One region of the Nocardioides humi genome, then DNA from elsewhere that is predicted to be linked to it. Evidence: riboswitches for the same ligand, from Rfam matches in the RefSeq annotation. Region 1 holds a riboswitch; the other holds the start of a gene.
The links. A riboswitch is a leader RNA that binds a small molecule or an ion and turns the genes downstream of it on or off. The one in region 1 is predicted to bind glycine.

Region 1 (13,981 bases):
ACGACTCCGCCGGCAGCGGCCCCGCCGTGATCTCCCCGGCCGGCACCCGGGTGAGCGTGCTCGTCGTCCCGACCGACGAGGAGCTGTCGATCGCCCGTCAGGTGGCGGAGCTGCTCGCCGGGTCCTAGATGATTGATTCCAAGGTCTCGCACGCTCCGCGACGCTCATCACGCACGCTGGCACGATCCCTTGGAATCAATCATCTAGCGGTCACCACCGGCCGGCCAGGACCAGTCCCGCACCTCCGGCAGGTCCTCGCCGTGCTCGCGGGTCCAGGCCCGCGCCCGGCGCCGGGAGTCCTCCATCAGCTGGCGCACCTCCGCGGCCCGCGAGCCGAGGCCCGGCACCCGGTCGATCACGTCCATGACCAGGTGGTACCGGTCCAGGTCGTTCATCATCACCATGTCGAACGGCGTCGTGGTGGTGCCCTCCTCGAGGTAGCCCCGGACGTGGAGGTTGTGGTGGTTCGTGCGCCGGTAGGTCAGCCGGTGGATCAGCCAGGGGTAGCCGTGGTAGGCGAAGACGATCGGCCGGTCGGTGGTGAAGACGGCGTCGAAGGCCGCGTCGCCGAGCCCGTGCGGGTGCTCCCGCTCGTCCTGGAGCCGCATCAGGTCGACGACGTTGACGAACCGCACGCCGACCTCGGGCAGGTGCTCGCGCAACAGCGACACCGCGGCCAGCGCCTCGAGCGTCGGCACGTCCCCGGCGCAGGCGAGCACCACGTCCGGGTCCTCGCCGCCGCTCGACGCCCAGTCCCAGATCCCGAGCCCGCGGGCGCAGTGCAGGTCGGCGGCGGCCGGGTCCAGCCAGTCGTACGACGGCTGCTTGCCCGCCACGACGACGTTGACGTAGTGGCTGCTGGCCAGGCAGTGCTCCATGGTCGCGAGCAGGGTGTTGGCGTCGGGCGGGAGGTAGACGCGCACGACCTCCGCCTTCTTGTTGACGACGTGGTCGATGAAGCCGGGGTCCTGGTGGGAGAACCCGTTGTGGTCCTGGCGCCACACGTGGGAGGTGAGCAGGTAGTTCAGCGAGGAGATCGGCGGGCGCCAGTCCAGGGTGCGGGTGGTCTTGAGCCACTTCGCGTGCTGGTTGAGCATCGAGTCGACCAGGTGGATGAACGCCTCGTAGCAGCTGAACAGGCCGTGCCGGCCGGTGAGCAGGTAGCCCTCCAGCCAGCCCTGGCAGGTGTGCTCGGAGAGGATCTCCATCACCCGCCCGTGCGGGGCGAGGTGCTCGTCGACCTCGCGGATCTCCCCCGCGAACACCTTGTCGGTGACCTCGTAGACGGCGTCGAGCCGGTTGGACGCGGTCTCGTCGGGGCCGAACAGCCGGAAGATGTCCGGGTTGCGGCGGATCACCTCGGCCAGGTAGTTCCCCAGGACCCGGGTGGGCTCGTGGGTCGAGGCGCCGGGCGCGGTCACCTCGACCGCCGCGGTCGAGAAGCGCGGCAGGTCGAGCGGCCGGCGCAGCAGGCCGCCGTTGGCGTGCGGGTTGGCGCTGGTCCTCCGGTCGCCGACCGGAGCGAGGTCGAGCAGCTCCGGGACCGGCCGGCCGTCGGCGTCGAAGAGCTCCTCGGGCCGGTAGGACCGCAGCCACTCCTCCAGCTGGGCCCGGTGCGCGGGGTTCTCCCGGGTGCCGGCCAGCGGCACCTGGTGGGCCCGCCAGGTGCCCTCGACGGGCACGCCGTCGACCTCGCGCGGCCCGGTCCATCCCTTGGGGGTGACGAGCAGGATCATCGGCCAGGGCCGTCGTACGACGTCGCCGTGGTCGCGCGCCGCGGCCTGGATCTCGCGGATCCGGTCGTGGGCGGCGTCCATCGCCGCCAGCAGCTGCCGGTGCACGTCCAGCGGGTCGTCGCCCTCGACGGTCAGCGCCTCGTGCCCGTAGCCGCGGAGCAGGGCGAGCAGCTCCTCCCGCGGGATCCGGGCGGGCACGGTCGGGTTGGCGATCTTGTAGCCGTTGAGGTGCAGCACCGGCAGCACCGCGCCGTCGGCGACCGGGTCGAGGAACTTGTCGGCGTGCCAGGAGGCGGCCAGCGGGCCGGTCTCGAACTCCCCGTCGCCGACGACGGCGACCGCGACCAGATCGGGGTTGTCGAGGACGGCGCCGTAGGCGTGGGAGAGCACGTAGCCGAGCTCGCCGCCCTCGTGGATCGAGCCGGGCGTCTCGGGCGCGACGTGGCTCGGGACGCCGCCCGGCGCGGAGAACTGCGCGAAGAGCCGGCGCATCCCGGCCTCGTCGCGGCCGATGTGGCGGTAGACCTCGGAGTAGGTGCCCTCCAGCCAGGCGTTGGCGACGGCGGCAGGACCGCCGTGCCCGGGCCCGGCGAGCAGGATCGCGTCGACGTCGCGCTCCCGGATCAGCCGGTGCAGGTGGGTCCACACCAGGTTCAGCCCGGGCGTGGTGCCCCAGTGGCCGAGCAGCCGGGGCTTGATGTCCTCCGGCTCCAGCGGCCGCCGCAGCAGCGGGTTGTCGCGCAGGTAGATCTGCCCGACGCTCAGGTAGTTGGCCGCTCGCCACCAGGCGTCGAGGCGGCCCAGCTCGTGCTCCTCGGTCATGCGGTCCCTCCTGTCCGCGCCTTCGTCGGCACCTTCGTCAACACCATGCCCGCCGCCCGTCCGGCCGCAGGTCCCGGTCGCGCAGCACCACGCCCAGCAGGTCGCCGTACGACGCGCAGGCACGGCGGAAGTCGCGGCGGCGGTACTCCACGACCAGCACCCGGTCGCCGTACGACGCGACGTAGCGGCCGCACTCGTCGTAGCGGCCGCACTCCTCGGCCACCGCGAAGTCGAAGCCGAGCCGGCGGCCGTCGAGGCCGGCCCAGTTCTTCTGGCCGACGGCCAGGCCGGCGGCGTGGGCGCGGGCGATCAGCAGCCGGGCGAACCGCTTCGCGTGCCGCGGGCGGAGCAGGCCGTGGCTGCGCGAGAAGGAGTCCAGGTTGTCGATCTCGACGGCGTCGTACCCGTCGCGGGCGCAGCGGTCGATCCAGCGCCCGACGATCCGCGCCAGCCGCTCGCGCTTCGCGGCGGTGCGGATGTCGAGCAGCCGCTCGTCCCACGCCTCGTCGACGACCGGGCGGCCGCGGTCGCGCAGCACGAGGCCGGGGTGGCGGCGCCAGATCCGCCGCTCGCCGGGCTGGGTCTGGAAGCCGTTGACGTAGCAGACGTTGTAGCGGCCCGGCTCCGGCGCCGCCCGCCGGTCCCGGACGACGACGCCGACGTTCGGCGCGGGCGCGACGGCTCCCCCGAGCTGGTAGTCCACGTCGACGCCGCCCGGGGGCGGCGTCACCACCGGGCCCGCGCCCAGGGCGAGCACGAGGCCGAGCACGGGCAGCAGCGCCGCCGGCATCAGTGGATGAGCTCGCGCCAGTTCAGCGGCACCCGACCGCGCGGGCCGGGCGCCGGCTGGTCGGCGGGATGGCTGGCCGGCGCGGCCAGGTCCGGCCCGGTGGCGTAGTCCTCGCTCGCGTAGTCCCAGAACCAGTCCTCGCCCGGCTCGAAGGACTGGACGACCGGGTGCCCGGTGTCGCGGAAGTGCGCCGAGGCGTGCTGCGCCGGCGAGCTGTCGCAGCAGCCGACGTGCCCGCAGGCCGCGCACCGCCGCAGGTGCACCCACCAGCCCTCCGCCGCCGTGCACTCCGCACAGCCCGGGCCGCTCGGCGGGACGTCGGTCGCGATCGCAGGAGTCTCCTCGCCCATGCCCCCGACACTAGGAACCGCTCAGGGGATGTACAAGGTCGCCCTCACCGGGTTGTGGTCGGAGGCCATCGGCGTGGCGTACTTGTTGCCGGCGAGCAGGGCGAGGTTCTCCCAGCTCGGCACCGTGATGCCCGGCGAGACGAAGATCCGGTCGACATGGGTCGGCCAGGTCGACGAGCGCGGCGGGTTGACCTTGAACCCCTGCGCTGAGTTCAGGTAGGGCAGGGTCAGCGACGCCGCGATGTCGCTGGAGTCGGCGAAGCCGGCGGCCTCGAGGACCCGTCGCGGCGTGTCGCTCTCGCCGCGACGGTCGCGGCCGCGGTGGGAGTTGTAGTCGCCCATCAGCACGATCGGGTGCCCCGCGAACCTGGCCTGGACCTGGCCCAGCACGTAGGACGTCTCGGCCTGGCGCTTGGCGTCGTCCCTGCCGTCACGCAGGTGCAGGGCGGCGACGGCGATCTGCCGGCCGGTGGCGCGGTGCTGGACGAGGGCGTGGCAGTAGCCGTGGTTGCGGTCCTTGAACATCTTGAACCGGGTGCCCTTGCTGTTCTGCTTGGGGTCGACCACGGCGTAGACGCTGGAGCGCACGTAGACGACCTGGCTGAACAGCTGGCGCTTCTTGCTCATCTGGGTCCGGCAGGCGAGGGCGTAGCCGCGCTTCTTCATCACCTTGCCGAGCAGGCGCTTCTTCTTGCCGTACTTGTGGGCCAGGTGCGCCTCGACGAAGACCATCACGTCGGCGTTCATCCGGTTCACGCTCTTGACGACCTTCTTCTGGCGCTTCTTCCACTTCCAGCCCTTGTTGCAGTTCTTCTTCGAGCCGCAGCCGACGTTGAACGTCGCCACCGTGGTGGCGAGGGCGGTCGCGGTCACCGCGCGGTCCCGCGGCGGGGTGACCTTGCACGAGCGCGGGCCGCCGTTGCCGTTGACCGTCACCGCGAAGCAGTACGTCGTCCCGGGGGCCAGGCCCGCGATGTCGGCGTGCGCCCCGGCGGCGGTCACGGTGAGCCGCTGCGGGTCGTCGCCGGGGTAGACGTCCGGTCCCGCGGTGGACACCAGCACGCCGTATCCCGTCGCGCCGGCGACCGGGTCCCAGTCCAGGCTCACCGTCACGCCCCCTCGCTGCACCTGCTGGCCCGAGACCCACGGGGCGCCGGGCTTCCCGGCGGCCTGCGCCGGGACGGCGGACCCGAGGAGGCCCAGGGAGAGGGCGAGCGCGGTCAGGAGGGCGAGCAGGCAGCGGGCAGCACGGCGGTACACGGAGGGGGGCATGAGCCCACTTTCTCGCAATCCCCCACCAAGCGCAGGTCGATCCCCAAAATTGATGACAGAACCGCTGCAGCGATCGCCCGGGGTCACCAGGGCGAGGGCTGGTAGTCCTTCACGAAGCAGCCGTACAGGTCCTCGCCCGCCTCGCCGCGCACGATCGGGTCGTAGACCCGCGCCGCGCCGTCGACCAGGTCGAGCGGGGCGTGCCAGCCCTCGGCCGCGATCCGCAGCTTCTCGTGGTGCGGCCGCTCGTCGGTGATCCAGCCGGTGTCGACCGCCGTCATCAGGATCCGGTCGGTCTCGAACATCTCCCCCGCGCTGGTGCGGGTCATCATGTTGAGCGCCGCCTTCGCCATGTTGGTGTGCGGGTGGCCCGGGCCCTTGTAGCGGCGCGAGAACTGGCCCTCCATCGCGCTCACGTTGACCACGTAGGCGCGGCGCGCACCCGCCGCCACGGCCGCCCGCATCGCGGGCCGCAGACGCGAGACGAGCAGGAACGGCGCGATGGAGTTGCAGAACTGCACCTCCAGCAGCTCCAGCGGGTCGACCTCGTCGACCACCTGGGTCCAGGAGTTGTTGGCCTGCACGTCCGGGATCAGGCCGCCGGCGTCGACCGCCGTCCCGGCCAGGTGCGCCTCCAGGGAGGCGCTGCCCGCCTTGAGGGCGAGCGCCGTCATCGACGCCGCGTTGTGGGCCGCCAGCGCCGACTCGCGCGACTCGCCCTCGTGGTGGGCCACGGCGGTGGCCTCCAGTGCACCGGCGATCGAGGCGGGGTGCGCCTCCGAGATCCGGTCGAAGGTCACCATCTCGGGCAGGTCGCGGCCGCCGGGCAGCGCCTCCAGCGGGGCCGACTCGCCCTCGATCAGGTGGGAGTAGGCGCCGGGCAGGCGTCGTACCGTCTGGCAGGCGTTGTTGACCAGGATGTCGAGCGGGCCGTCGGCCGCCACGTCGTCGGCCAGCGCGATGACCTGGGTCGGGTCGCGCAGGTCGATGCCGACCACCTTGAGCCGGTGCAGCCAGTCGCCGGAGTCCTCGAGGGCGGAGAAGCGGCGTACGGCGTCCTTCGGGAAGCGCGTGGTGATGGTCAGGTGCGCGCCGTCGCGCAGCAGCCGCAGCGCGATGTACATCCCGATCTTCGCCCGCCCGCCGGTGAGCAGCGCCCGCCTGCCCGTGAGGTCGGTGCGCTGGTCCCGCTTGGCGTGGCTCATCGCGGCGCAGCGCGGGCACAGCCAGTGGTAGAACGCGTCGACGAGGGTGAAGTCCTCCTTGCAGATGTAGCACCCGCGGGCGGTGAGCAGCTCCCCCGCGAAGGCGCCCTGCGCCGTCGAGACCAGCGGGATGCCGGCCGTCTCGTCGTCGATCCGCATCCGGGACCCGGTCGCCGTCCGCTCGATGATGTCCTGGTCGTGGCGCTGCCGCTCCATCCGGATCTCGGCCCGCCGGGACTTCTTGATCAGCTTGTACATGTACGACGCCGCCCGCTTCACCGTGCGGATGTCGTCGTGGTCCGGCGGCAGCAGCGGGAGCTGGCCGAGGACCTTGAGGGTGATCGCCAGCTCGTCGGGGTCGATCCCGGTCAGCTGCTCGGAGGGGTCGACGGAGTACGGGCTGGGCACCGGCAGATCGTACGTGCGCAGGCGTGGTCAGGTCGTCTCGGCCTCGGCGATCGCGATGGCCAGGCGCCGCAATTCGGGAAGGGCCTCGGCGTCCTTGGGCCGGTTCGCGCTCTCCTTGGACCGGATCACGTCGGCGAGACTCGCGATCCGCGGCTCACTTTCACCCACCCGGAATTCGCCGGGCATCACGCACCAGGTCGTCGAAGCCCTCGGTCCCGTTCGGGATCATGGAGATGTCGAGGTCGCCGTACCTCGTGGTCAGGTTGAGCACCGAGATGCCGGCGAGCGCCGTCGCGTCGGTGGAGAACGGCAGGCCCTCCTCGAGACCGTCGACGCGGATCTTGGCCTCGAGCGCACCGAGCGCATCGGCCAGCCGGGCCAGGTTCTCCCCGCTCCGCTCCGGCGTCACGTCGACGTCGGACGTCGGCCGGCTCGCGCCGTGGAGCACCGCCGCATAGCCGCCGATCACGACGAACTCGACACCGTGCTCGTCGAGGACGCCCAGGATGGGCTCGGGACGGAAGGCGCTCATATCGCGGGTCGGTACTTCTCGACGAATGCGTCAAGGCCGGCGTCGATCTCCGCCTGGCGGGCCGGATAGGCGGCCGCCCGACGGTCCAGCACTCGGTCGTGGTCGTCGAAGACCTCCAGCCGCAGGCGCAGCTCCAGGCCGATGGAGATCAGGATCGTGTCCAAGGTGGGAATGGTCGGCTGCATCCTGCCCGTCTCGATCCGGGCGATCGTCGAGCGCGGGACGCCGGCGGCGTCGGCGACCTGCTGCTGGGTGAGACCGGTGCGGATCCGGGCGTCCTTGAGCAGGTTGGCGGCGGTCCGCCGGATGTAGCCCGCGGTGGTGGGGCCGGCCAACTCGTCGAGATCCCTCATGGACCAAGCGTAGCCGATACGCTACACCGTCCCACGCTGCTACCCTCGTGCCCGACAACTGAACATCGCGCTGTTCGAACCCCGGCGGGAGAGTCCCGGGTCCCACGAGGACCGGGCGCCGAAGGAGCAAATCTCCCCACGAATCTCTCAGGCACCCTGACCGCCGGGTCGAGGCGAACTCTGGAAAGTCGGACCGGATCGACCGGCCCGCACCCACGGTGCAAGCCGCCCGACCGGGCGGTGAAGCTCTCAGGTAGCGATGACAGAGCGGGGAGGCAACCCAGCCACGAGCGCGGCGTCCGCCGCGCTCTCCACGAGGAAGCCTCCCGCATGACGACCGACCCCGACGGGTCCCCCGCGGCGTCCCCGCGCCGTACCCTCCTCCACGACGTCCACGCCGCGCTCGGCGCGTCGTTCACCGACTTCGCCGGCTGGCAGATGCCGGTCCGCTACGGCTCGGAGACGGCCGAGCACCGCGCGGTCCGCGCCACCGCCGGCCTCTTCGACCTCACCCACATGGGCGAGATCGAGCTGACCGGGCCGGGTGCCGGCGCGGCGCTCGACCACGCGCTCGTGGGCCGGCCGTCCGCGATCGGCGTCGGCCGCGCCCGCTACTCCATGATCTGTGCCGAGGACGGCGGGATCATCGACGACCTCGTCGTCTACCGGCTCGCCGACGAGCACTACCTGGTCGTCGCCAACGCGAGCAATGTCGCCGTGGTCGCGCCGGAGCTCGCCGCCCGCGCCCGGGGGTACGACGCCACGGTCCGCGACACGTCGGCGGACTGGGCGCTGCTGGCGGTCCAGGGCCCGGCGTCGGCGGCGATCGTCGCGGAGCTGACCGCGCTCGACGTGCCGTCGCTGAAGTACTACGCCATCGACGCCGGCACCGTCGCGGGCATCGACGTGCTGCTCGCGCGGACCGGCTACACCGGCGAGGACGGCTTCGAGGTCTACTGCCGGCCGGCCGAGGCGCCGGCCGTGTGGGCCGCGCTGCAGCGGGCCGGTGACCCGCACGGACTGGTGCCGGCGGGCCTCGCGTGCCGCGACACGCTCCGCCTGGAGGCGGGGATGCCGCTCTACGGCCACGAGCTCACCCGCGCCACCACGCCGTACGAGGCGAACCTCGGCCGGGTCGTCGTCCTCGACAAGCCCGGCGGCTTCGTCGGCCGGGAGGCGCTCGCGAAGCGCGAGGAGGACGGCCCGCAGCGGGTGCTCGTCGGCCTGGCGGCCCGCGGGCGGCGATCGCCCCGCGCCGGCTACCCCGTCGTCGACCCCGCGACCGGCGCCGAGGTCGGCGAGGTCACCAGCGGCTCCCCCTCGCCCACGCTGGAGCGGCCGATCGCGATGGCCTACGTGCCGCCGCGCCTCGCGGCGCCCGGCACCCGCCTCGCCGTCTCGCTGCGCGGCGCCCTCGAGGACGCCGACGTCGTCGACCTGCCCTTCTACACCCGCCCCCGCTGACCTCACCGACCTGCCAGGAGCCCACCATGAGCAACCCCACCCACCTCCAGTACACCGCCGAGCACGAGTGGATCAGCGCCGACGGCGACACCGCCCGGGTCGGCGTCACCGCGTTCGCCGCCGACGCCCTCGGCGACGTCGTGTACGTCGACCTGCCGGCCGTCGGCAGCGCCGTCACGGCCGGCGAGGCCTGCGGCGAGCTGGAGTCCACCAAGTCCGTCAGCGACCTCTACGCCCCCGTGACCGGCGAGGTGGTCGAGGTCAACGACGCCGTCGACGCCGACCCGAGCCTGGTCAACAGCGACCCGTTCGGCGCCGGCTGGCTGTTCGTCGTCCGGGTCACCGATCCCGGCGAGCTGCTCGACGCCGCGGCCTACGACGCGCTGGTGGAGGCCTGAGATGACGCAGCGGATGCTCGACCAGCCGCTCGCGGCGTACGACCCCGACGTCCATGCCGCCATCGCCGCCGAGCTCGCCCGCCAGCAGGGCACGCTCGAGCTGATCGCGTCGGAGAACCTCGCCCCCGTCGCCGTCATGGAGGCCCAGGGCTCGGTGCTGACCAACAAGTACGCCGAGGGCTACCCCGGCCGCCGCTACTACGGCGGTTGCGAGCACGTCGACGTCGTCGAGCAGCTCGCCATCGACCGGGTCAAGGAGCTGTTCGGCGCCGAGGCCGCCAACGTGCAGCCGCACTCGGGCGCGCAGGCCAACGCCGCCGCGATGTTCGCGCTGCTCGAGCCCGGCGACACGATCCTCGGCCTGGACCTCGCGCACGGCGGCCACCTGACCCACGGCATGCGGATCAACTTCTCCGGCCGGCTCTACGACGTCGTCGCCTACCACGTCGACGACACGGACCTCCGGGTCGACATGGCCGAGGTGGAGCGGCTGGCCCTCGAGCACCGGCCGAGGCTGATCGTGGCCGGCTGGTCGGCGTACCCGCGGCAGCTGGACTTCGCGGAGTTCCGCCGGATCGCCGACCTCGTGGGCGCCCACCTCATGGTCGACATGGCGCACTTCGCCGGCCTGGTCGCCGCCGGGCTGCACCCGAGCCCGGTCCCCCACGCGGACATCGTCACCACGACCACCCACAAGACGCTCGGCGGCCCGCGCGGCGGCGTCATCCTGAGCAGGGCCGAGCTCGCGAAGAGGATCAACAGCGCGGTCTTCCCCGGCCAGCAGGGCGGCCCGCTCGAGCACGTCGTCGCCGCCAAGGCGGTCGCGTTCAAGATGGCCGCCTCGCCGGAGTTCCGGGAGCGGCAGGAGCGCACGCTGGAGGGGGCGCGGATCATCGCCGAGCGGCTGACCCGGCCCGATGTCGCCGGCGCCGGCGTCTCCGTGCTGACCGGCGGCACCGACGTGCATCTCGTGCTCGTCGACCTGCGCGACTCCGAGCTCGACGGCCGGCAGGCCGAGGACCGGCTGCACGGGATCGGGCTGACGGTCAACCGCAACGCGGTCCCCTTCGACCCGCGGCCGCCGATGGTCACGTCCGGGCTGCGGATCGGCACGCCGGCGCTCGCCACCCGCGGCTTCGGCGCCGAGGCGTTCGCGGAGGTCGCCGACGTGATCGCCGAGGCCCTCCGGCCGTCGTACGACGACGGCGCGGCCACCCGGCTCCGCGACCGGGTCGCGACGCTGGCCGCCGCCCATCCGCTGTACCCGGGGCTGTCGTGACCGCGCGGCGGTACCGTCGAAGGCATGGAACCCAGGAGCCGGTGATCCCGTGGCGCTGAGCGTCTTCGACCTCTACTCGATCGGCATCGGGCCGTCGTCGTCGCACACGGTCGGCCCGATGCGGGCGGCGCGGACCTTCGCCGAGGCCCTCGCCGCCGACGGCGAGCTCGCCCGGGTCGCCCGGGTGCGGGCCGAGCTGTTCGGCTCGCTCGGCGCGACCGGGCACGGCCACGGCTCCGTGAAGGCCGTGATCCTCGGCCTCGAGGGCGACGACCCGGCGACGACCGACACGACGACGTACGACGCCCGGGTGGCCGCGATCCTCGACCGTCGGGAGCTCCGGCTGGCCGGCGGGCACGTCATCGGGTTCGAGGCCGACGACGTCGTCATGCACCGCCGCCAGTCCCTGCCCGCCCACCCCAACGGAATGGTCTTCACCGCCTACGACGCCGGCGGCGCGGAGCTGCGCGCCCGCACCTACTACTCCGTGGGCGGCGGCTTCGTCGTCGACGACAGCCAGGTCGGCGCCGACCGGGTCGTCGTGGACGACACCGTGCTGCCGTACCCGTTCAGCACCGGCGGCGAGCTGCTCGCGGTCTGCGAGCGCGAGCGGATGAGCGTCTCCGACGTGATGCTCGCCAACGAGCTGACCTGGCGCACCGAGGCGGAGGTCCGCGCCGGACTGCTGGAGATCTGGCGCGTCATGGCGGCGTGCGTGGAGGAGGGCTGCCACCGCGAGGGCGCGCTGCCGGGCGGGCTCAAGGTCCCGCGGCGCGCACCCGAGCTCCACGCGCGGCTCACCGCCGCTGACGGCACCGGCGCCGACCCGCTCGACGTGATCGACTGGGTCAACCTGTTCGCGCTCGCGGTCAACGAGCAGAACGCCTCCGGCGGCCGGGTCGTGACCGCCCCCACCAACGGCGCGGCCGGGATCGTCCCCGCCGTCCTGCACTACTGGGTGCGCTTCGCCGCGACCGGGCTGTCCCCGAAGCAGGTCGAGGACGGCATCGTCCGGTTCCTGCTCACCGGCGCCGCGATCGGCATCCTGGCCAAGACGAACGCCTCGATCTCGGGCGCCGAGGTCGGCTGCCAGGGCGAGGTCGGCTCGGCCTGCGCGATGGCGGCCGGCGCCCTCTGCGAGGTGCTCGGCGGCACGCCCGAGCAGGTCGAGAACGCCGCCGAGGTCGGCATCGAGCACAACCTCGGCCTCACCTGCGACCCGGTCGGCGGCCTGGTGCAGATCCCCTGCATCGAGCGCAACGCGATCGCGTCGGTGAAGGCCATCAACGCCGCCCGCCTGGCCATCCACGGCAACGGCTCGCACAAGGTCAGCCTGGACAAGGCGCTCAAGACCATGCGCGAGACCGGCCGCGACATGAAGACCAAGTACAAGGAGACCTCCCGCGGCGGGCTCGCCGTCAACGTGATCGAGTGCTGAACCCTCGGGTCGCCCTCCACCCTGCCGATGTGATCCCCTGAGCCTGGGTCCACGGATCCAGGCTGAGGAGCCGTCGACGAGGGCGTGACGAGCGATGGCACGACAGGTCGCGCGCGCGGCGCTGCCGGGAGCGGGGTTCGCGCTCGCCTACGCCGCGGCGATCCTGGTGGGCCGGGCCACCCGGGTCGAGGGCAGCGACGTGGCCCTGGCCTGGCCGGCGGCGGCGGTCGCGGTCCTCTGGGGCCTGCACGCCAGCCGCCTGCCGCGCGCGCAGGCGGCGGCGCACTGGGCCGCGCTCGCGCTGCTGACCGTCGGCGTGAACCTGACGACCGGCGCCGCGCTCCCCCTCGCCGCCTGGTTCGTGCTCGTCAACGTCGCGCTGGCCGCGGTCACCGCGATCGTCCTCCGGTACGGCGGCCGGCCGGTCGCGCTCCGCGAGCCGGTCGACCTCCGGCGGCTGGTCGTGGCGATCACCGCCGGCACCCTCGCCTCGGCGGTCCTCGCCACCGCCTGGTTCGCGTACGAGGGGCAGCCGGACCTGGTCCGCACCTTCGCCCTGTTCGCGGTGCGCAACGGCGTGACCGCGCTGACCGGCGTCGCGGTGGTGCTGCGCATCCGGGACGCCCGGTGGCGGCGCCCGACGCTGTCGGTGGCCCGGGTCGCGGAGGCGCTCGCCTGCGCCGCGCTGACCGGGGTCGTGTTCGTCGAGATCTTCTGGCTCAATCCCGGCCACCCGAACGCCTTCAACGTGGTGCTGCCGGCGATGTGGGTCTCGCTGCGGTTCTCCACCACCACGAGCACGCTCTTCCTGACCGCCTCCGGCATCTCGATCATGGGCGCGACCCTGCTCGACCGCGGCGCCTTCCAGGACGTCGCCCCGCAGGAGCAGGCGCTCCTGGCACAGGGCATGGTCGGCGCGCTGACCGTCGTGGTGCTGACGCTCGCGCTGTTCCGCGACTCCCGCAACGAGCTGATCGCCGAGCTGCGCCACCTGGCCGGGCACGACCCGCTGACCGGCCTCGCGAACCGCGCCCTGCTCAACGACGAGCTGGAGCGGGCCCTCGCCGCGCACCCGCCGGGAGCGGTCGGCGTGCTCGTGCTCGACCTGGACGGGTTCAAGCTGGTCAACGACGCCTGGGGCCACGACGAGGGCGACCTGCTGCTCACGGAGATCGCCCGGCGGCTGACCGGCGTCATCCGCCCCGGCGACACGGTGGCCCGGCTCGGGGGCGACGAGTTCGTCGTGCTGTGCCGGGCGACCGGGCACGAGGAGCTGGCCGGGCTCGCCGACCGGGTCCGCGCGGCGGTGGCGCACCCCTACGGGCAGGCGTCCGACGCGCCGTACGACCGGATCACCGCCAGCGTCGGCGCCGCGGTGTCGGACCACACGAGCACGCCGCGCTCGCTGCTGGCGACCGCCGACCGGGCGATGTACGCCGCCAAGCTCACAGCCGCGGCAGCACCTGCCGCACGACCGCCAGCAGACTCTCCCGCAGCAGCAGGTGCGCCTGCTCGCGGGTGAGCGTGGCCTCGCGGGACCACTCGCGGATGGCGCCCCGGGCGAGCTCGCCGAAGGAGCGCACGACGGCCCGGGCGGCCGGGTCCTCGGGATCGCCGCCGACCATCTCCAGCACGCGTCCGGCCGCCAGGTCGTGGGCCTGGTCGAGGATCGAGCGGACCTCGACGTCCTCCCCCACGCCCTCGGCCGCGCGCACGGTCAGGTAGGTCGCCCGCTCGGGGGTGATGGACCCGAGGAACCAGTGCACGGCCGCGTCGACCCGCTCGGTCAGCGAGCCGGAGGGCAGCGGGACGTCCTCGATCGTCGGCAGCAGCGACGCGCGCCGGACGACCTCCAGGTAGAGCGCGCGCTTGTCGCCGAAGTAGTGGTTGAGCAGGCCCCGCGCGACGCCGGCCTCGCGCGCGATCCCGGTCGT
Region 2 (13,981 bases), 310 kb from region 1:
GACCGAGGCGAGGTCGCTGACGTCGACCTGCCGGACCTCCACCCGGCCCCGGTCGTGGCCGGGCACCGTGCGGGCGGCCGTCTCCGCCTTCGCCACGCTGCGGCAAGCCAGCACCACCTCGGCGCCGCGGGAGCCCAGGATCCGAGCGGTCTCCAGGCCCAGGCCGCCGTTGGCCCCGGTGATGACGTACCGCCGACCGGCCTGGGGCCGCACCTGGATCCACGGGCGCATGCCCCGAACCATCCCACATCCGCTCGGGCGCCGGACTGCGTTCTAGCTGCGACGCGCTACTACGCTGGCCGGATGAGCCTCACCCGCGCAGAAGCCGAGCACCGGGCGGGCGTGCTCGCCGTGGCGTCGTACGACGTCGAGCTGGACCTGACGCTCGCCGACGACGTGTTCGCGTCCCGCACCACGATCCGGTTCCGCAGCGAGGGCACCGCCACCTTCGTCGACGTGAAGCCGCGCGCGCTGCACGCCGTCCGGCTCGACGGGCGGGCGATCGACCCCGCGCTGCTGGCCGACGGCCGGGTCCCGCTGGAGCTCGACGCCGGCGACCAGGAGCTGGTGGTCGAGGCGACGATGGGCTTCCGCAACGACGGCGAGGGGCTGCACCGGTCGGTGGACCCGGCCGACGGGCGGGCCTACGTCTACGGCATGTCGTTCATGGACGCGGCGCCGTCGGTCTTCGCGTGCTTCGACCAGCCGGACCTCAAGGCGCCGTACACGATGCGGGTGACGGCGCCGGCCGACTGGCTGGTCGTCGGCAACGCGCCCGCCCGCGAGACCGGGTCCGAGGGGGCGGCGCGGCAGTGGGAGCTCGGCCCGACGCCCCCGCTGGCGACGTACTTCGTCACGCTGGTCGCCGGTCCCTACCACCGGCTGAGCGCCGAGCACGACGGCATCCGGCTCGGTCTCAGCGCCCGGCAGAGCCTGGCCGCGACGCTGGAGCGGGAGGCCGACGAGCTGTTCACGCTGACCCGGCAGTCGTTCGACGAGCTGCACCGGCTGTTCGGGATCCGCTACCCCTTCGGCGACTACCACCAGGCGTTCGTGCCGGAGTTCAACGCCGGGGCGATGGAGAACCCGGGCTGCGTCACGGTCCGCGACCCGTTCCTGTTCGAGGGCAGCAGCACCCGCGCCGACCGCAGCTTCCGGGCCGCGCTGGTCGCGCACGAGATGGCGCACCAGTGGTTCGGCAACCTGGTCACGCCGCGGTGGTGGGACGACCTGTGGCTCAACGAGTCCTTCGCCGAGTACATGGGCTACCGGGTGATCGCCGACGCCACGGAGTACGACGACGCCTGGCTGCACCAGTCCTACGCCCGCCGCGCGTGGGGCATCACCGCCGACCAGCGCCCGACCACCCACCCGGTCGCGGGCAACGCCGCGGAGGACGCGCTCTCGGCGCTGCAGAACTTCGACGGCATCTCCTATGCCCGCGGCTGCAATGTGCTGCGCCAGCTGGCCCACCGGCTCGGCGACGACGCGTTCCTCGGCGGCGTGCGGGAGCACTTCGAGCTGCACCGGTTCGGCAACGCGACGATGCACGACCTGTTCGCCAGCTGGGAGCGGGCCGCGGGCGGCGGCGGCCTCGACGGGTTCGTCAAGGACTGGCTGCTCACCCCCGGTGCGGACCGGCTCGAGCTCGACCGCGCGGCCGGCGTGGTCCGTCGCACCTCTCCGGCGGCACATCCCGCCGACCGGCGCCACGAGATCGAGGTCGCCGTCCACGGGCCCGACGGCTGGACCCGGCAGGCGCTCGTCGTCGACGGCCCGGCGACGCCGCTCGCCGTCGGGGACGCGCCGGTGCTCCTCGACGCGACCGAGACGACCTGGGCGGTGAGCCCGCCGGACGCCGCGACCCTCGCCGCCCTGCCCGGGCTCGCGCCGACGATGACCGATCCGCAGCTGCGCGCCACGATGTGGAACAGCGTCCGGCTCGGTCTCTTCGAGGGGGTCGTCCCGCTCTCCCGGATCGCCGACCTGCTCGCGACCGCTCCCCCGGTCGAGGACACCTCCGACGGCGCCCGCAACCTGCTGCCGTGGGTGCTCGACACCGTGCTGCCGCTCGCCCCGGCCGGGACGACCGAGCGCTTCCATGCCGCCGTGCGTGCCGTCGCCGAGGCGGCGGAGCCGGCGTCCGAGCTCCAGCTGTCCGCCTTCCGGGCGACCGTGCTGTCCGCGGCCGATCCGGGCGAGCTGGAGCGCTGGGCGGCCGGCGCGGACCTGCCGGAGGGCGTCGCCGACGACAGCGACCTGCGCTGGAAGGCACGGCGCCGGCTGGCCGAGCTCGGCGCCACCGACCGGGCCGCCCTCGACGCCGCGCTCGAGGAGGAGCGCAGCGGGTCCACGACCGTGCACCACGCCCGGGCCGTCGCGTCGCTGCCGTCCAGTGAAGCCAAGGAGTTCGCCTGGGCCCGGGCGACCGGCGAGGTCTCGGTGCCCAACTACGAGGTCAAGGCGGCCGGCATCGGCATGTGGCAGGCGGGACAGCGCGCGGTCACCGCGCCCTTCGCCGAGGCCTACTTCGAGCGGCTCGGTGAGATCGTCGCCGCCCATCAGGGCTGGGTCCAGGGCGACGTCGTCGAGGCGTTCTTCCCGATCACCCACCTCGACGACGCGACCGAGGCGGCCGCGGCGGCCGCCCTGGAGCAGGACCTCCCCGGCGCCGTACGACGGCGGCTGGCCGACCGACTGGACGAGCTCCGCCGACGGCGGGCGGTGCTGCCGTGACGGAGGTGAAGGCCCGGCGGCCGGGACCGACCACGCGGCTGCGGGTCGAGGAGCACCGGGGCGACGACGTACGCCGGCACGAGGACCGGGTGCTCACCGAGGAGCCGCTCGAGATCCGGCTCGCCTGGCCCGGCTCCCCGGCGCGGCGGGTGTGGACGACGCTGCGCACCCCCGGCCACGACTTCGAGCTCGCCGCCGGCTGGGTGCACCACGAGGGGCTCGGCCGTCCCGCCGGCGTCGCCTACTGCACCGACGTGGAGCTGCGCCCCGAGCAGGAGTTCAACGTCGTCACGGTCACCCTGGCGGAGCCGCCGCCGCGGGTGCCGAGCCAGCTCGACGCGCTCAGCGCGGGCTCGGCGGCCTGCGGGGTGTGCGGCACCGACGAGGTGGACGAGGTGCTGGCCCGCCGGCCCTCGCTCCCCTGGTCGGGGCCGCTCCCCTCCGGCGACCTGGTCCGGGCGCTGCCGGACCTGATGCGCCCCCGCCAGCAGCTCTTCGAGCGGACCGGCAGCGCCCACGCGGCCGGACTGTTCACGGCGGACGGGTCGCTGGTCGCCGTCCGGGAGGACGTGGGCCGGCACAACGCCGTCGACAAGGTGGTCGGCTCCCGGCTGCTCGCCGGCGCGGCCCCCGCGGAGGCGGCGCTGGTCATCAGCGGCCGGGCCGGGTTCGAGCTGGTCCAGAAGGCGGTCGCCAGCGGCATCGGCGCCCTCGTCGCGGTCGGCGCCCCGACCGGTCTCTCGGTCCGGCTGGCCGAGGCCGGCGGGCTGGCACTCTACGGCTGGACCAAGGGCGAGCGGACCGTCCGCTACACCTGACGTCCTCTGGCTTGTGACCTATGTGCGTCGGTGGAAGCGGATGTCCGCTGGGCAGCATCCGGTGGTCGTGGGCGCGGTCGTGGATGCGGTGGTGATGGTGTGAGCAGAGGCTGATGGTTGGCGAGATCGGTGGACCCGCCGGTCGACCAGGGGTGGAGGTGGTGGGCCTCGGTCCAGGCGGCGGGAATCGTGCAGCCCTCGGCTCGGCACCGCCGGTCGCGTAGCCGTAGCGCCCGCCGCTGGGCCCGGGTGAACAGCCGCTGGGCCCGCCCGGCGTCGAGGATCTCTGCGTCTCCGCCGAGTACGACGGGGATGATCGATGCCTGACAGGCCACTCGGCGGCCTCGCACGCCAGTGCTGGGCCGAGGTCGGCGGGCAGCTCCTCGACGGCCGCAACGATCACCTGCGCCTGGGCTCGCGACACCCCGCCCGTCCGCATGCCGTCCGCCACGCCCGTCCGCCGTTCCAGGGCCTTGGCCAAGCGCAGCTCGGCACGGGTGGCCATGGGGTCGGCCTGGGTGACGTGGGCCAGCCAAGCCGCCACGTCCCGAGCGCCGTGGGCGTCGGCGACGTCATCGCTCGCAGCCAGGATCCGGGCCTTGAGTTCGGCGACCTGGGCCTCGATCCGACCGAGCTCGACCAGCGCAGTCTCCTTCTCCGCGACCGTCATGAACACCGGCTGCGTGTCTGCCAACCCGGCCAACGCGCCGCGCATCTCGGCCGCGGAGCCCACGATCGGATGCGGCGCAACCAGAGTGGCGACCGACACGACCGCCCTCCTTCGAGCAGCGCGGACCCAGGAACCTTCAACGGGTCCTCACGTCTCGTGGGCAGGCACCTGTGAGGAGAGGCGACCACGCCTGTGCGTGGTCGAGCCGGAGCCATCAGCCGCACGAGGAGTGTTGCTCCGGCCTCGTCTTATGGGAACATACGTTCGAAATATAGGTCAAGCGCGTCTCCGACAATCTCGGCAATCTCGGGAACGCGGCCCCTCTCCTCCGGCTGCGATTCCTCGCCCGACGGCGTGCCCGTCGGGTTCTGTCGCACCCTCCTGTTTGACTGCTCCCATGGCCATCCTCCTCGCGCTCCTCGTCGGTCTCCTGCTCGGCGCAGGGGTCGGCTGGGCGGTGCGCCAGGCCACCACGCCGGCGCCCGAGCCGGCCCCCGAGGTCGAGGACCCCGCGCTCGCCGAGGCCCGTCACGAGCTCGCCCTGTCCCGGCTGCGGGCCGAGGAGGCGGAGGCCCGTGCCGCTGTCGAGGCCGAGCTGGCCAGCGCCCAGGCGAGGGTCGACCAGCTCCGCGAGGCGGTCGAGGAGGCCCGCGGGCAGTACCGCGCCCTCGTCGAGCAGCAGCGCCAGGCGCAGCGTGAGCGGGAGCGCGGCGAGGCCGGGCAGACCCAGGTCCTCAAGACGCTCACGCCGGTGGTCGAGCACCTCCGCTCGATGCAGCAGAAGGTCGACGAGCTCGAGAAGGCGCGGGTGCGCCAGCACACCGAGCTCGCCACCCAGATCAAGCACACCCAGCGCTCGGTCGAGGACTCCCGCAAGGCGGCCGACACGCTCGCCTCGGTGCTGAAGAACAACGCGGTCCGCGGTGCCTGGGGCGAGACCCAGCTGCGCACCCTGGTCGAGACCGCCGGCCTGCTCAACCGGGTCGACTTCGACCTGCAGCACTCTGTCGAGGCCGACTCCGGCGCCCGCCGTCCCGACATGGTGATCAACCTGCCCGGCGGCAAGCAGATGGCGATCGACGCGAAGGTGCCCTACAACGCGTTCATGGACGCCCAGCGCGAGGGCATCGAGCCGGAGGTGCGCCAGCGGCTCCTCGAGGACCACGCCCGCAAGGTGCGCGGCCACGTCGACGCGCTGGCGCGCAAGGGCTACTGGACCGGCCTCGCGGTCAGCCCGGAGTTCACGGTCGCCTTCATCCCCAACGAGCAGCTCCTCAACGCCGCGCTCGAGGTCGACCCGTCCCTGATGGAGCACGCCTTCTCCCACGGCATCGTCCTCGCCACCCCCACCAACCTGTGGGGCATGCTGAAGACCGTGGCGTTCACCTGGAAGCAGGAGGCGCTCACCGAGGACGCCCAGGTGCTCTTCGAGCTCGGCCAGGTGCTCTACCGGCGCATCCTCAAGCTGTCCGAGCACGTCGACAAGCTCGGCCGCTCCCTGCAGCGCAGCGTGAAGGACTACAACGCCTTCACCGGCTCGCTGGAGCGCTCGGTCCTGCCCGCCGCCCGCAAGCTCAACGCGGCCGACCCGATCGCCACGATCCCCGCCCCGAAGGAGGTCGAGGAGTCCCCCAAGGCGCTCACCTCGAGCGAGTTCTCCGCGCTCGCCGACCTGGAGCGCGAGGAGCTCGCCTTCGACTTCGACCTGCCCGGCACCGTCGACGCCGAGATCGTGGACGACTCCCAGGCGGGCTGAATCGGCCCGGGTCCGAGGCGGGCTGAGTCACGCCCGGGCGATCTCGCCGACCCGCCTGTCCGCGCGGCACCGGGTCGGGCCGTCCGTCCGGCCGCCTCCGGCGCCTACCGGGACACCCCGCGCGGCTCGGAGCGAGGACCCCGCCGTCGGCGCCTCTCGGCCGCGGACACGGAATGCCCCGCAGACGCCGACGGCACCCCGACATCGCCGCGCGGGGTGTCCCGTCCGGCGCCTGCGGCGCCCGGCCGGACGGCCTCAGGCGGTGCCGCGCGGCTCCACGCCGGCGGAGAGGTCGACCGTGCGGCGGGTGTTGGCGAGCGAGGTGACCGTGGCGGTGCCGATCGGGCCGGTGCTGTCGAAGACCTCGGCGGTGCCGACCGCGATCCCGTCGGCCGCGACGTGGTCGGTCGCGCGCAGCCCGAGCCGGCTGCTGTCGGGGAGCCGGCACAGGGCGAGGTCGATGTCGGTGTTGATGTGCTCGACGCCGCGGTCGCCCCAGTTGGTGACCATGCTGGTGGCGTCGGCGATCGACGCCACGGCCTGGAACGGGGTGCACTCCTCGCCGTACACGATCGGGATGGCGGTCTGCCAGGTCTGGTGCCGGCCGGCGTTCTGGTGGTCGCCGAAGCTGTCCGACCAGGGGCGGCGCTGGCGAAGATCGGGACGTGGTGCTCGCCGGGCTCCGGCAGCAGGGCGGCGGGCGGAGGCGTGGGCCGCTCCCCCGGAGCCGACCACACCTGGCCCGGTGCCGCCGCGGAGGACGCCAGGAAGGTGGCGCCCGCCCGGGCGACGACCTCGCCGTCCTGCTCGACCACGGCGTCGAGCAGGACCAGCCGCGGTCCCTCGCGCACGATCCGGGCCGAGGCGGTGGTCGTGGTCATCCGGGCCGGCCGGAACAGGTCGACGTGATAGCGCGCCGGGACCAGCCCGGTCCGCCCGGCGTCGATGACGGCGTGCTCGAGCGCCCGGGCGAGCAGCCCGCTGACGGCCACGCCGTGCATCTGGTCGTCGCGCCACAGGCTCTGCGCGAGCGGCAGCGGGTCGAAGCCCGCCTCGGACAGCTGGAACCAGGCGAACTGGAACGTGTTCTCGTCCACGGGAGCATCATGCCCGGTCCGGTGGCGCCGCCGGCGCAGGACCCCCGGGGATCGGCGCGTCCGGGTCGTACGGGCTCCGGGTCCACACGAAGGTCGCGCACTCCAGGTGGCCGACGCTGCCGTCGGCACGTCGGCGCAGGTGCAGGCTCTCGCCACGGTGGTAGCCCACGGTGCCGACGAATCGGTCGCCGTCGAGGCGGAACCGGTCCTCGACCGCCCCGGTGCGCAGGTCCCGGACGACGAGCTCCGAGCGGACCCATTCCAGGCCGAGGGCGGTGTTGCCCCAGAACCACACACCCAGGACGTCCACGACCGGCGCCGGGAGCGGCCGGGCCGACGGCTGCCACGGCTCGTCGACCGGGACCGGCGACGACGGATCCAGCAGCACCCACGGCACGCCGTCGGTGTCGAGCCCGGTGGTGGCGTTCGCGAGCACGGCGACGGCGTCGCGGGTGTCGCGATCGACGAACAGCGACGCCTGGAAGCCGGGCATCGAGCCGGTGTGGCCGACCAGGGTGCGCCCACCGGAGCGCAGCACCCGGAGCCCGAGCCCGTAGTCGGCTGCGAGGGCGCTCGGCGTGGCCATCTCGGCCAGCGTCGCCGCGGCGAGGACGTCGGGATGGCCGGTCGCGAGGAGGTCCGCCCAGCGGAGCAGGTCGCCGACGGTGCTCCACAGCTGCCCGGCCGCCGCCATCGCGCCGGTGTCGGTGTGCGGCTCGGCGCTCAGGGTGTGGGCGAAGTGGTCGACGCTGCGGCCGGGCGCGTGGTCCTCCGGCGGCCGGTACGACGTCCGGGTCATGCCGAGCGGAGCGAGCAGCCGCTGCTGCACCACCTCCCACCACGACGCCCCGCGGAGCCGAGCGACCACCTCGCCCAGCAGCGCGAAGCCCAGGTTGGAGTAGTGGTAGTACTCCCCCGCCGCGGCCACCCGGCCGGAGCCGTCGTTGGCGGCCGTCAGCGCGGCGAAGGACCCGCCGTCGACCCGCTCCCACCACGGCCCGGCGGGCTCGCTCTGCAACCCGCCGGTGTGGGCAAGCAGCTCCCGCAAGGTGACCGACCGATAGCCCGTGTCCGGCACGAACCGCCCGATCGGGTCGTCGAGGCCGAGCCGGCCCTCGTCCCGCAGCTGCAGCACGAGCACCGCGGTCAGGGTCTTGGTGATCGAGCCGATCCGGTACGCCGAGTCCGCCGTGATCCCCGGCAGCACCGAGACGCAGCCCGACCAGACCGGCTCTCCGTCGCGGGCGACCGCCGCCGACACCGACGGCAGCCGGCCGGCGCCCTGGAGCGCGGCCAGCGCGTCGTCGTACGGAGCGCTCACTCGGCGTAGGCGTCCAGCGGTGGGCAGGCGCAGACCAGGTTGCGGTCGCCGTAGGCCTGGTCGATCCGGGCCACCGGCGGCCAGTACTTGTCCGGCGTGATGCCGGCCGGGAAGACCGCGATCTCGCGGGAGTACCCGCGGTCCCAGTCGCCGACGAGCGCGCGGGCGGTGTGCGGCGCGTGGCGCAGCGGCGAGGCGTCGACGTCCCACTCCCCCGCGGCGACCCGGTCGATCTCGCCCTTGATCGCGATCATCGCGTCGCAGAACCGGTCCAGCTCGGCCAGGTCCTCGGACTCGGTCGGCTCCACCATCAGGGTGCCGGCGACGGGGAAGGACATGGTCGGCGCGTGGAAGCCGTAGTCGATGAGCCGCTTGGCCACGTCGTCGACGGACACGCCGGTCGCGGCGGTGATCGGGCGCAGGTCGAGGATGCACTCGTGGGCGACCAGCCCGGAGTCGCCGCGGTAGAGCACCGGGAAGTGCTCGCCGAGCCGCGCGGCGACGTAGTTGGCCGACAGCACCGCGACCGCGGTGGCACGGGTCAGGCCCGCGCCGCCCATCATCCGGATGTAGGCCCACGAGATCGGCAGGATGCCGGCCGAGCCGAACGGTGCGGCGCTGATCGCGCCGGTGCCCTCGCGGCGGTCCGCGTCGGGGTGCAGCGGGTGCGTCGGCAGGTACGGCGCCAGGTGGGCGCGCACCGCGACCGGCCCGACGCCCGGGCCGCCGCCGCCGTGCGGGATGCAGAAGGTCTTGTGCAGGTTGAGGTGCGAGACGTCGCCGCCGAACCGGCCGGGCGCGGCGTAGCCGAGCAGCGCGTTGAAGTTCGCGCCGTCGATGTAGACCTGGCCGCCGTGCTCGTGGACGACATCGCACAGCTCGGTGATGGTCTCCTCGTAGACGCCGTGGGTCGACGGGTAGGTCACCATGATCGCGGCGAGGGTCTCGGCGTGCTGCGCGCACTTGGCGCGCAGGTCGTCGAGGTCGACGGTGCCGTCGTCGTTGGCCTTGACCACGACCACCTTCATGCCGGCCATCACCGCCGACGCCGGGTTGGTGCCGTGGGCCGAGGACGGGATCAGGCACACGTCGCGCTGGCCCTGGCCGTTGGCGCGGTGGTAGTTGCGGATGGCGAGCATGCCGGCGTACTCGCCCTGGGCGCCGGCGTTGGGCTGGATCGAGACCCGGTCGTAGCCGGTCACCTCGGCGAGCCAGCCCTCGAGCTGCTCGATCAGCTGCCGGTAGCCGTCGGCGTCCGCGGCGGGCACGAACGGGTGCAGGTTCGCGAACCCGGCCAGCGAGATGGGCTCCATCTCGGTGGTCGCGTTGAGCTTCATGGTGCACGAGCCGAGCGGGATCATCCCGCGGTCGAGCGCGTAGTCGCGGTTCGAGAGCCGCGCGAGATAGCGCAGCATCGAGGTCTCGTTGTGGTGGGTGTTGAACACCGGGTGGGTGAGGAAGTCGGTCGTCCGACGCTGCGCGTCCGGGATGCCGGCCAGCGGCTCGGTCGCGGCCGGCGCCACACCGAGGGCGGTGTGCAGCGCGCGCAGGGTCGGCGCGCCGGCGGTCTCCCCGAAGGAGATGCCGACGACGTCCTCGTCGACCTGCCGCAGGTGCACGCCCTCGGCCCGCGCGGCCGCCACGATCTCGCCGGCGCGCCCGGGGACCCGCACCTGCAGCGTGTCGAAGAAGGTGTCGCCGACCAGCTCGAAGCCGGCGCGGCTCAGTGACGCGGCGGCACGGCCGGCCAGCGTGTGGATGTCGCCCGCGATCGCCTTCAGCCCCTCGGGGCCGTGGTAGACGGCGTACATCCCGGCGGTCACGGCGAGCAGCACCTGCGCGGTGCAGATGTTGGACGTCGCCTTGTCGCGGCGGATGTGCTGCTCGCGGGTCTGCAGCGCGAGCCGGTACGCCGGGCGCCCCTCCGCGTCGACCGAGACGCCGACCAGGCGGCCGGGCAGCTGCCGCTCCAGGCCCTCGCGGACGGCGATGAAGCCGGCGTGCGGGCCACCGTAGAAGAGCGGGACGCCGAAGCGCTGCGCCGAGCCGACGACCACGTCGGCGCCGAGCGTGCCGGGCGCCTCGAGCAGGGTGAGCGCGAGCAGGTCCGCGGCGACGACCGCGAGGCCCCCGCGCTCGTGCACGGCCTCGACGACCGGCCGGATGTCGGCGACGCGGCCGGACGCCCCGGGGTACTGGACGAGCACACCGGACACCTCGCCGTCGGGCAGCCCGGCCGACAGGTCGGCGACGACGATCTCGATGCCGAGGCCCTCGGCGCGGGTGCGGACCACGTCGATGGTCTGCGGGAGCGCGTCGGCGTCGACGACGAACGGACCGGAGGCCTTCCGGTTGGCGCGGAAGGCCAGCGCGACCGCCTCGGCGGCCGCCGTACCCTCGTCGAGCAGCGACGAGCCGGCGGTGGTGAGCCCGGTCAGGTCGGCGACCATGGTCTGGAAGTTGATCAGCGCCTCGAGCCGGCCCTGCGAGATCTCCGGCTGGTACGGCGTGTAGGCGGTGTACCAGCTCGGGTCCTCCAGCAGGTTGCGGCGGATCACCGCGGGCGTCACGGTGGCGTGGTAGCCGAGCCCGATCATCGCCTCGCCGGGGACATTGGCCGCGGCCAGCGCCCGGAGCTCGGCGGCCGCGGTCTCCTCGTCGACGCCGGCGGGCAGGCCGAGCGGGTCGGTGGACCGGATGGACTTCGGCACGGCCGCCTCCATCAGCGCGTCCAGGGACGGGTGACCGAGGCGGTCGAGCATGGCCTCGACCTGGGCGTCGTCGGGACCGATGTGACGCCGGACGAAGGGGGCAGAGTCGAACGGTGCGCTCATGAGCAGGCAGGCTTCCTCAGGGATCGAAGACTTTCGAGCCCTCCCCCTCTGTCAGCGCGTCATCGCACCTTCAGAGTTGCCTGCTCCGCACGGTCCTGGCGCCTGAGAGGTTCCGGGGAGGGATTGCCCCTTCGGCGCAGGCACGGGGCCTGACTCTCCCGTGCAGCATCGACAGCGGGTACAGCCTACAGGCAATCAGCCGACACTGCGGGCGGCACGGCGCGCGGCGAGCTCGTCGCCGGCGACCGGGACGTCGGGGTCCGCCTCGTTGGCGTGCTCGCTCGGCAGCTGGGCCAGCGTGCCCTCGATCTCGCGCCAGACGCCGCCGATGGCGATGCCGAACACGCCCTGCCCGCCCTGGAGGAGGTCGATGACCTCGTCGTTGCTGGTGCACTCGTAGACCGAGGAGCCGTCGCTCATCAGGGTGACCTGGGTGAGGTCGTCGGTGCCCCGCTCGCGGAGGTGGCCGACGGCGGTGCGGATCTGCTGCAGCGAGATGCCGGCGTCGAGGAGCCGCTTGATGATCTTGAGGATCAGGATGTCGCGGAAGCTGTAGAGCCGCTGCGAGCCGGAGCCCTTGGCGCCCCGCACGCTCGGCTCGATCAGGCCGGTGCGGGCCCAGTAGTCGAGCTGGCGGTAGGTGATGCCGGCGGCGTTGCACGCGGTGGGGCCGCGGTACCCGAGGTCGCTGGGCAGCGGGGAGACGTCGTCGGTGAAGAGGAGGCCCTGCTCCTCGGCGGCAGCAGTCGCCGCGGTCGCGTCCTGACCGACCTTCTCGGGCTGCTGCTCGTTCACGGATCCTCCAGGTCGCGGCATTGCACTGCTGTGGTTTCGACTCCCTCACGGTACGGCCGCCGTGTCGGGCCGGTCAAAGACGTGGCCGGGCGTGTCGCCGAAAACCCTCATCCTCAACCTGAGGCTGAGGTCCGGTCCGGGTCAGCCCTCGGAGCCGAAGTCCTCCGGCGAGACATGGTCGAGGAACTCGCGGAACGCCTCGACCTCGTCCTCCTCCTCGGCCGGCGCCGCGAGCCCCGCCTCGGCGAGCACGTCGTCGGCGCAGTAGATGGTGGTGCCGGTCCGCAGCGCGAGCGCGATCGAGTCCGACGGCCGCGCGCTCACCTCCACCCCGGAGGCGAACACGAGCGTCGCGTAGAAGACGTTGTCGCGGACGTCGGTGATCCGGACCTCGCTCAGCTCGTTGCCGGTCGCGGTCAGCACGTCCTTCATCAGGTCGTGGGTCAGCGGCCGGGGAGGGACGACGCCCTGCTGGGCGAAGGCGATGGCGGTCGCCTCGACGGCGCCGATCCAGATCGGCAGGTAGCGCTCGCCCCCGACCTCGCGGAGCAGCACGATCGGCTGGTTGGACGGCATCTCCACCCGGACACCCATCACATCGACCTCGCGCATGGAGCCAGCCTACTTCGGTCCAGGTCGTCGAGGAGCCGAGGCCGGATCGGGACGCGGGTCAGATGCGCCGCAGCCCGGCCTTCACCAGGGTCGCGTGCAGGCGCACCGACAGCGCGGCGATCTCGCTGACCGCCTCCTCGGCACGCGCGCTGGCGCCGGCGTCGCGCCCCTTGCGCGGGGCGACGACCTGCTCGATCAGGCCGACCTCGCGGTCGGCGGCGGTCCGGAAGGCGCGCAGGTGCCGGGGCTCGATGCCGTAGTCGGCCAGCTCCCGCGCGGTCTGCGCGATCACCAGCGCGTCGGTGTCGTAGTGGCCCGTCGGGGACGGGCTGACGAGGGCGAAGGACTCGAGCTGCCCGAGGAGCTCCTCGTCGATCTCGGCCACCTTGACCAGCTCCTTGCGCGAGAGCCGCACCCGGTCGGTGCGACGGAACGACTCGGGGGCGGGCAGGCCGTCGGCGCCCAGGGCGACCGTGGGCACGGTCGGCACGACCGGCTCGGGCTCGGGCGGCGTCAGGCCGCGGTCGATGGCGTCGAGGTGCTCGCCGATCACCTTGAGCGGCAGGTAGTGGTCGCGCTGCATCCGCAGGATGTAGCGCAGCCGGTCGATGTCGCTCTCGGAGAACTTCCGGTAGCCGGCGGGCGTGCGCTCGGGCTTCACCAGCCCCTCCGCCTCGAGGAAGCGGATCTTGGGGATGCTGATGTCCTCGAAGTCGGCACGCAGCCGGTCGAGCACCTGCCCGATGTTGAGTCGCGGCTCCCGCTCCCCCGAGCGACGGCAGCGGTCATGCTCAGGCGCTCTCGTGTCCCGCGAAGAAGACCAGGCGGTACTTGCCGACCTGGACCTCGTCGCTGTCCTTGAGCTGGACCTTCTCGATCCGGTCCCGGTTGACGTAGGTGCCGTTGAGGCTGCCGGCGTCCTCGACGGTGAAGATGTCGCCGTCGCGCCGGAACACGGCGTGCCGGCGCGAGACCGTGACGTCGTCGAGGAAGATGCCGCTCTCCGGGTGGCGCCCGGCGGTCACCTCGTCGGCGTCGAGCAGGAACCGGCTGCCCGAGCCCGGCCCCTTCTGGACGACGAGCAGGGCGTGGCCGACGGGCAGGGCGTCGACGGCCGCCGCGTCCACCGGGCTCAGGGCCCGGTCGGAGGTCTCGACGCGCTCGCCGCCGCCGAACTGGATCGTCGCGGTCGCATCGGTGACCGGGGCCTGCTCGGCCTCGGCCAGGCGGGTCCCGCACTGCGAGCAGAAGCGGGCGTCATCGGGGTTCTGCCGACCACAGGCGGTGCAGAACGGCATCAGGGGGCTCCTCACGGTGGGTCTGTCTCGAACCTACCGGATCA

Region 2: linked by a shared signal. The riboswitch ahead of gcvP (aminomethyl-transferring glycine dehydrogenase) and the one ahead of gcvT (glycine cleavage system aminomethyltransferase GcvT) in region 1 are both predicted to bind glycine.

The regions. Positions count from the first base shown of each region.
Region 1 is NZ_CP041146.1:5,657,182-5,671,162, reverse strand. Features, by position in the region: gene FIV44_RS27365 (acetate/propionate family kinase) at 1-128, shown strand, start outside; gene FIV44_RS27360 (phosphoketolase family protein) at 204-2,558, opposite strand; gene FIV44_RS27355 (endo alpha-1,4 polygalactosaminidase) at 2,596-3,348, opposite strand; gene FIV44_RS27350 (UBP-type zinc finger domain-containing protein) at 3,348-3,698, opposite strand; gene FIV44_RS27345 (endonuclease/exonuclease/phosphatase family protein) at 3,720-4,970, opposite strand; gene FIV44_RS27340 (SDR family NAD(P)-dependent oxidoreductase) at 5,054-6,583, opposite strand; gene FIV44_RS27335 (hypothetical protein) at 6,744-7,115, opposite strand; gene FIV44_RS27330 (helix-turn-helix transcriptional regulator) at 7,112-7,468, opposite strand; glycine riboswitch at 7,544-7,641, shown strand; glycine riboswitch at 7,642-7,744, shown strand; gene gcvT (glycine cleavage system aminomethyltransferase GcvT) at 7,799-8,932, shown strand; gene gcvH (glycine cleavage system protein GcvH) at 8,959-9,330, shown strand; gene FIV44_RS27315 (serine hydroxymethyltransferase) at 9,332-10,609, shown strand; gene FIV44_RS27310 (L-serine ammonia-lyase) at 10,659-12,047, shown strand; gene FIV44_RS33415 (diguanylate cyclase domain-containing protein) at 12,142-13,569, shown strand; gene FIV44_RS27300 (TetR/AcrR family transcriptional regulator) at 13,493-13,981, opposite strand, start outside.
Region 2 is NZ_CP041146.1:5,962,957-5,976,937, reverse strand. Features, by position in the region: gene FIV44_RS28805 (SDR family NAD(P)-dependent oxidoreductase) at 1-231, opposite strand, end outside; gene pepN (aminopeptidase N) at 304-2,736, shown strand; gene FIV44_RS28795 (formate dehydrogenase accessory sulfurtransferase FdhD) at 2,733-3,554, shown strand; gene FIV44_RS30955 (hypothetical protein) at 3,874-4,398, shown strand; gene FIV44_RS28785 (DNA recombination protein RmuC) at 4,622-5,980, shown strand; gene FIV44_RS32895 (thioesterase family protein) at 6,236-6,550, opposite strand; gene FIV44_RS32890 (hypothetical protein) at 6,578-6,889, shown strand; partial or broken gene FIV44_RS33750 (acyl-CoA thioesterase domain-containing protein) at 6,808-6,981, opposite strand; gene FIV44_RS28775 (serine hydrolase domain-containing protein) at 7,085-8,398, opposite strand; gene gcvP (aminomethyl-transferring glycine dehydrogenase) at 8,395-11,232, opposite strand; glycine riboswitch at 11,313-11,403, opposite strand; gene FIV44_RS28765 (MerR family transcriptional regulator) at 11,428-12,027, opposite strand; gene FIV44_RS28760 (bifunctional nuclease family protein) at 12,169-12,639, opposite strand; gene ftsR (transcriptional regulator FtsR) at 12,698-13,384, opposite strand; gene FIV44_RS28750 (double zinc ribbon and FHA domain-containing protein) at 13,431-13,937, opposite strand; gene gcvH (glycine cleavage system protein GcvH) at 13,979-13,981, opposite strand, start outside.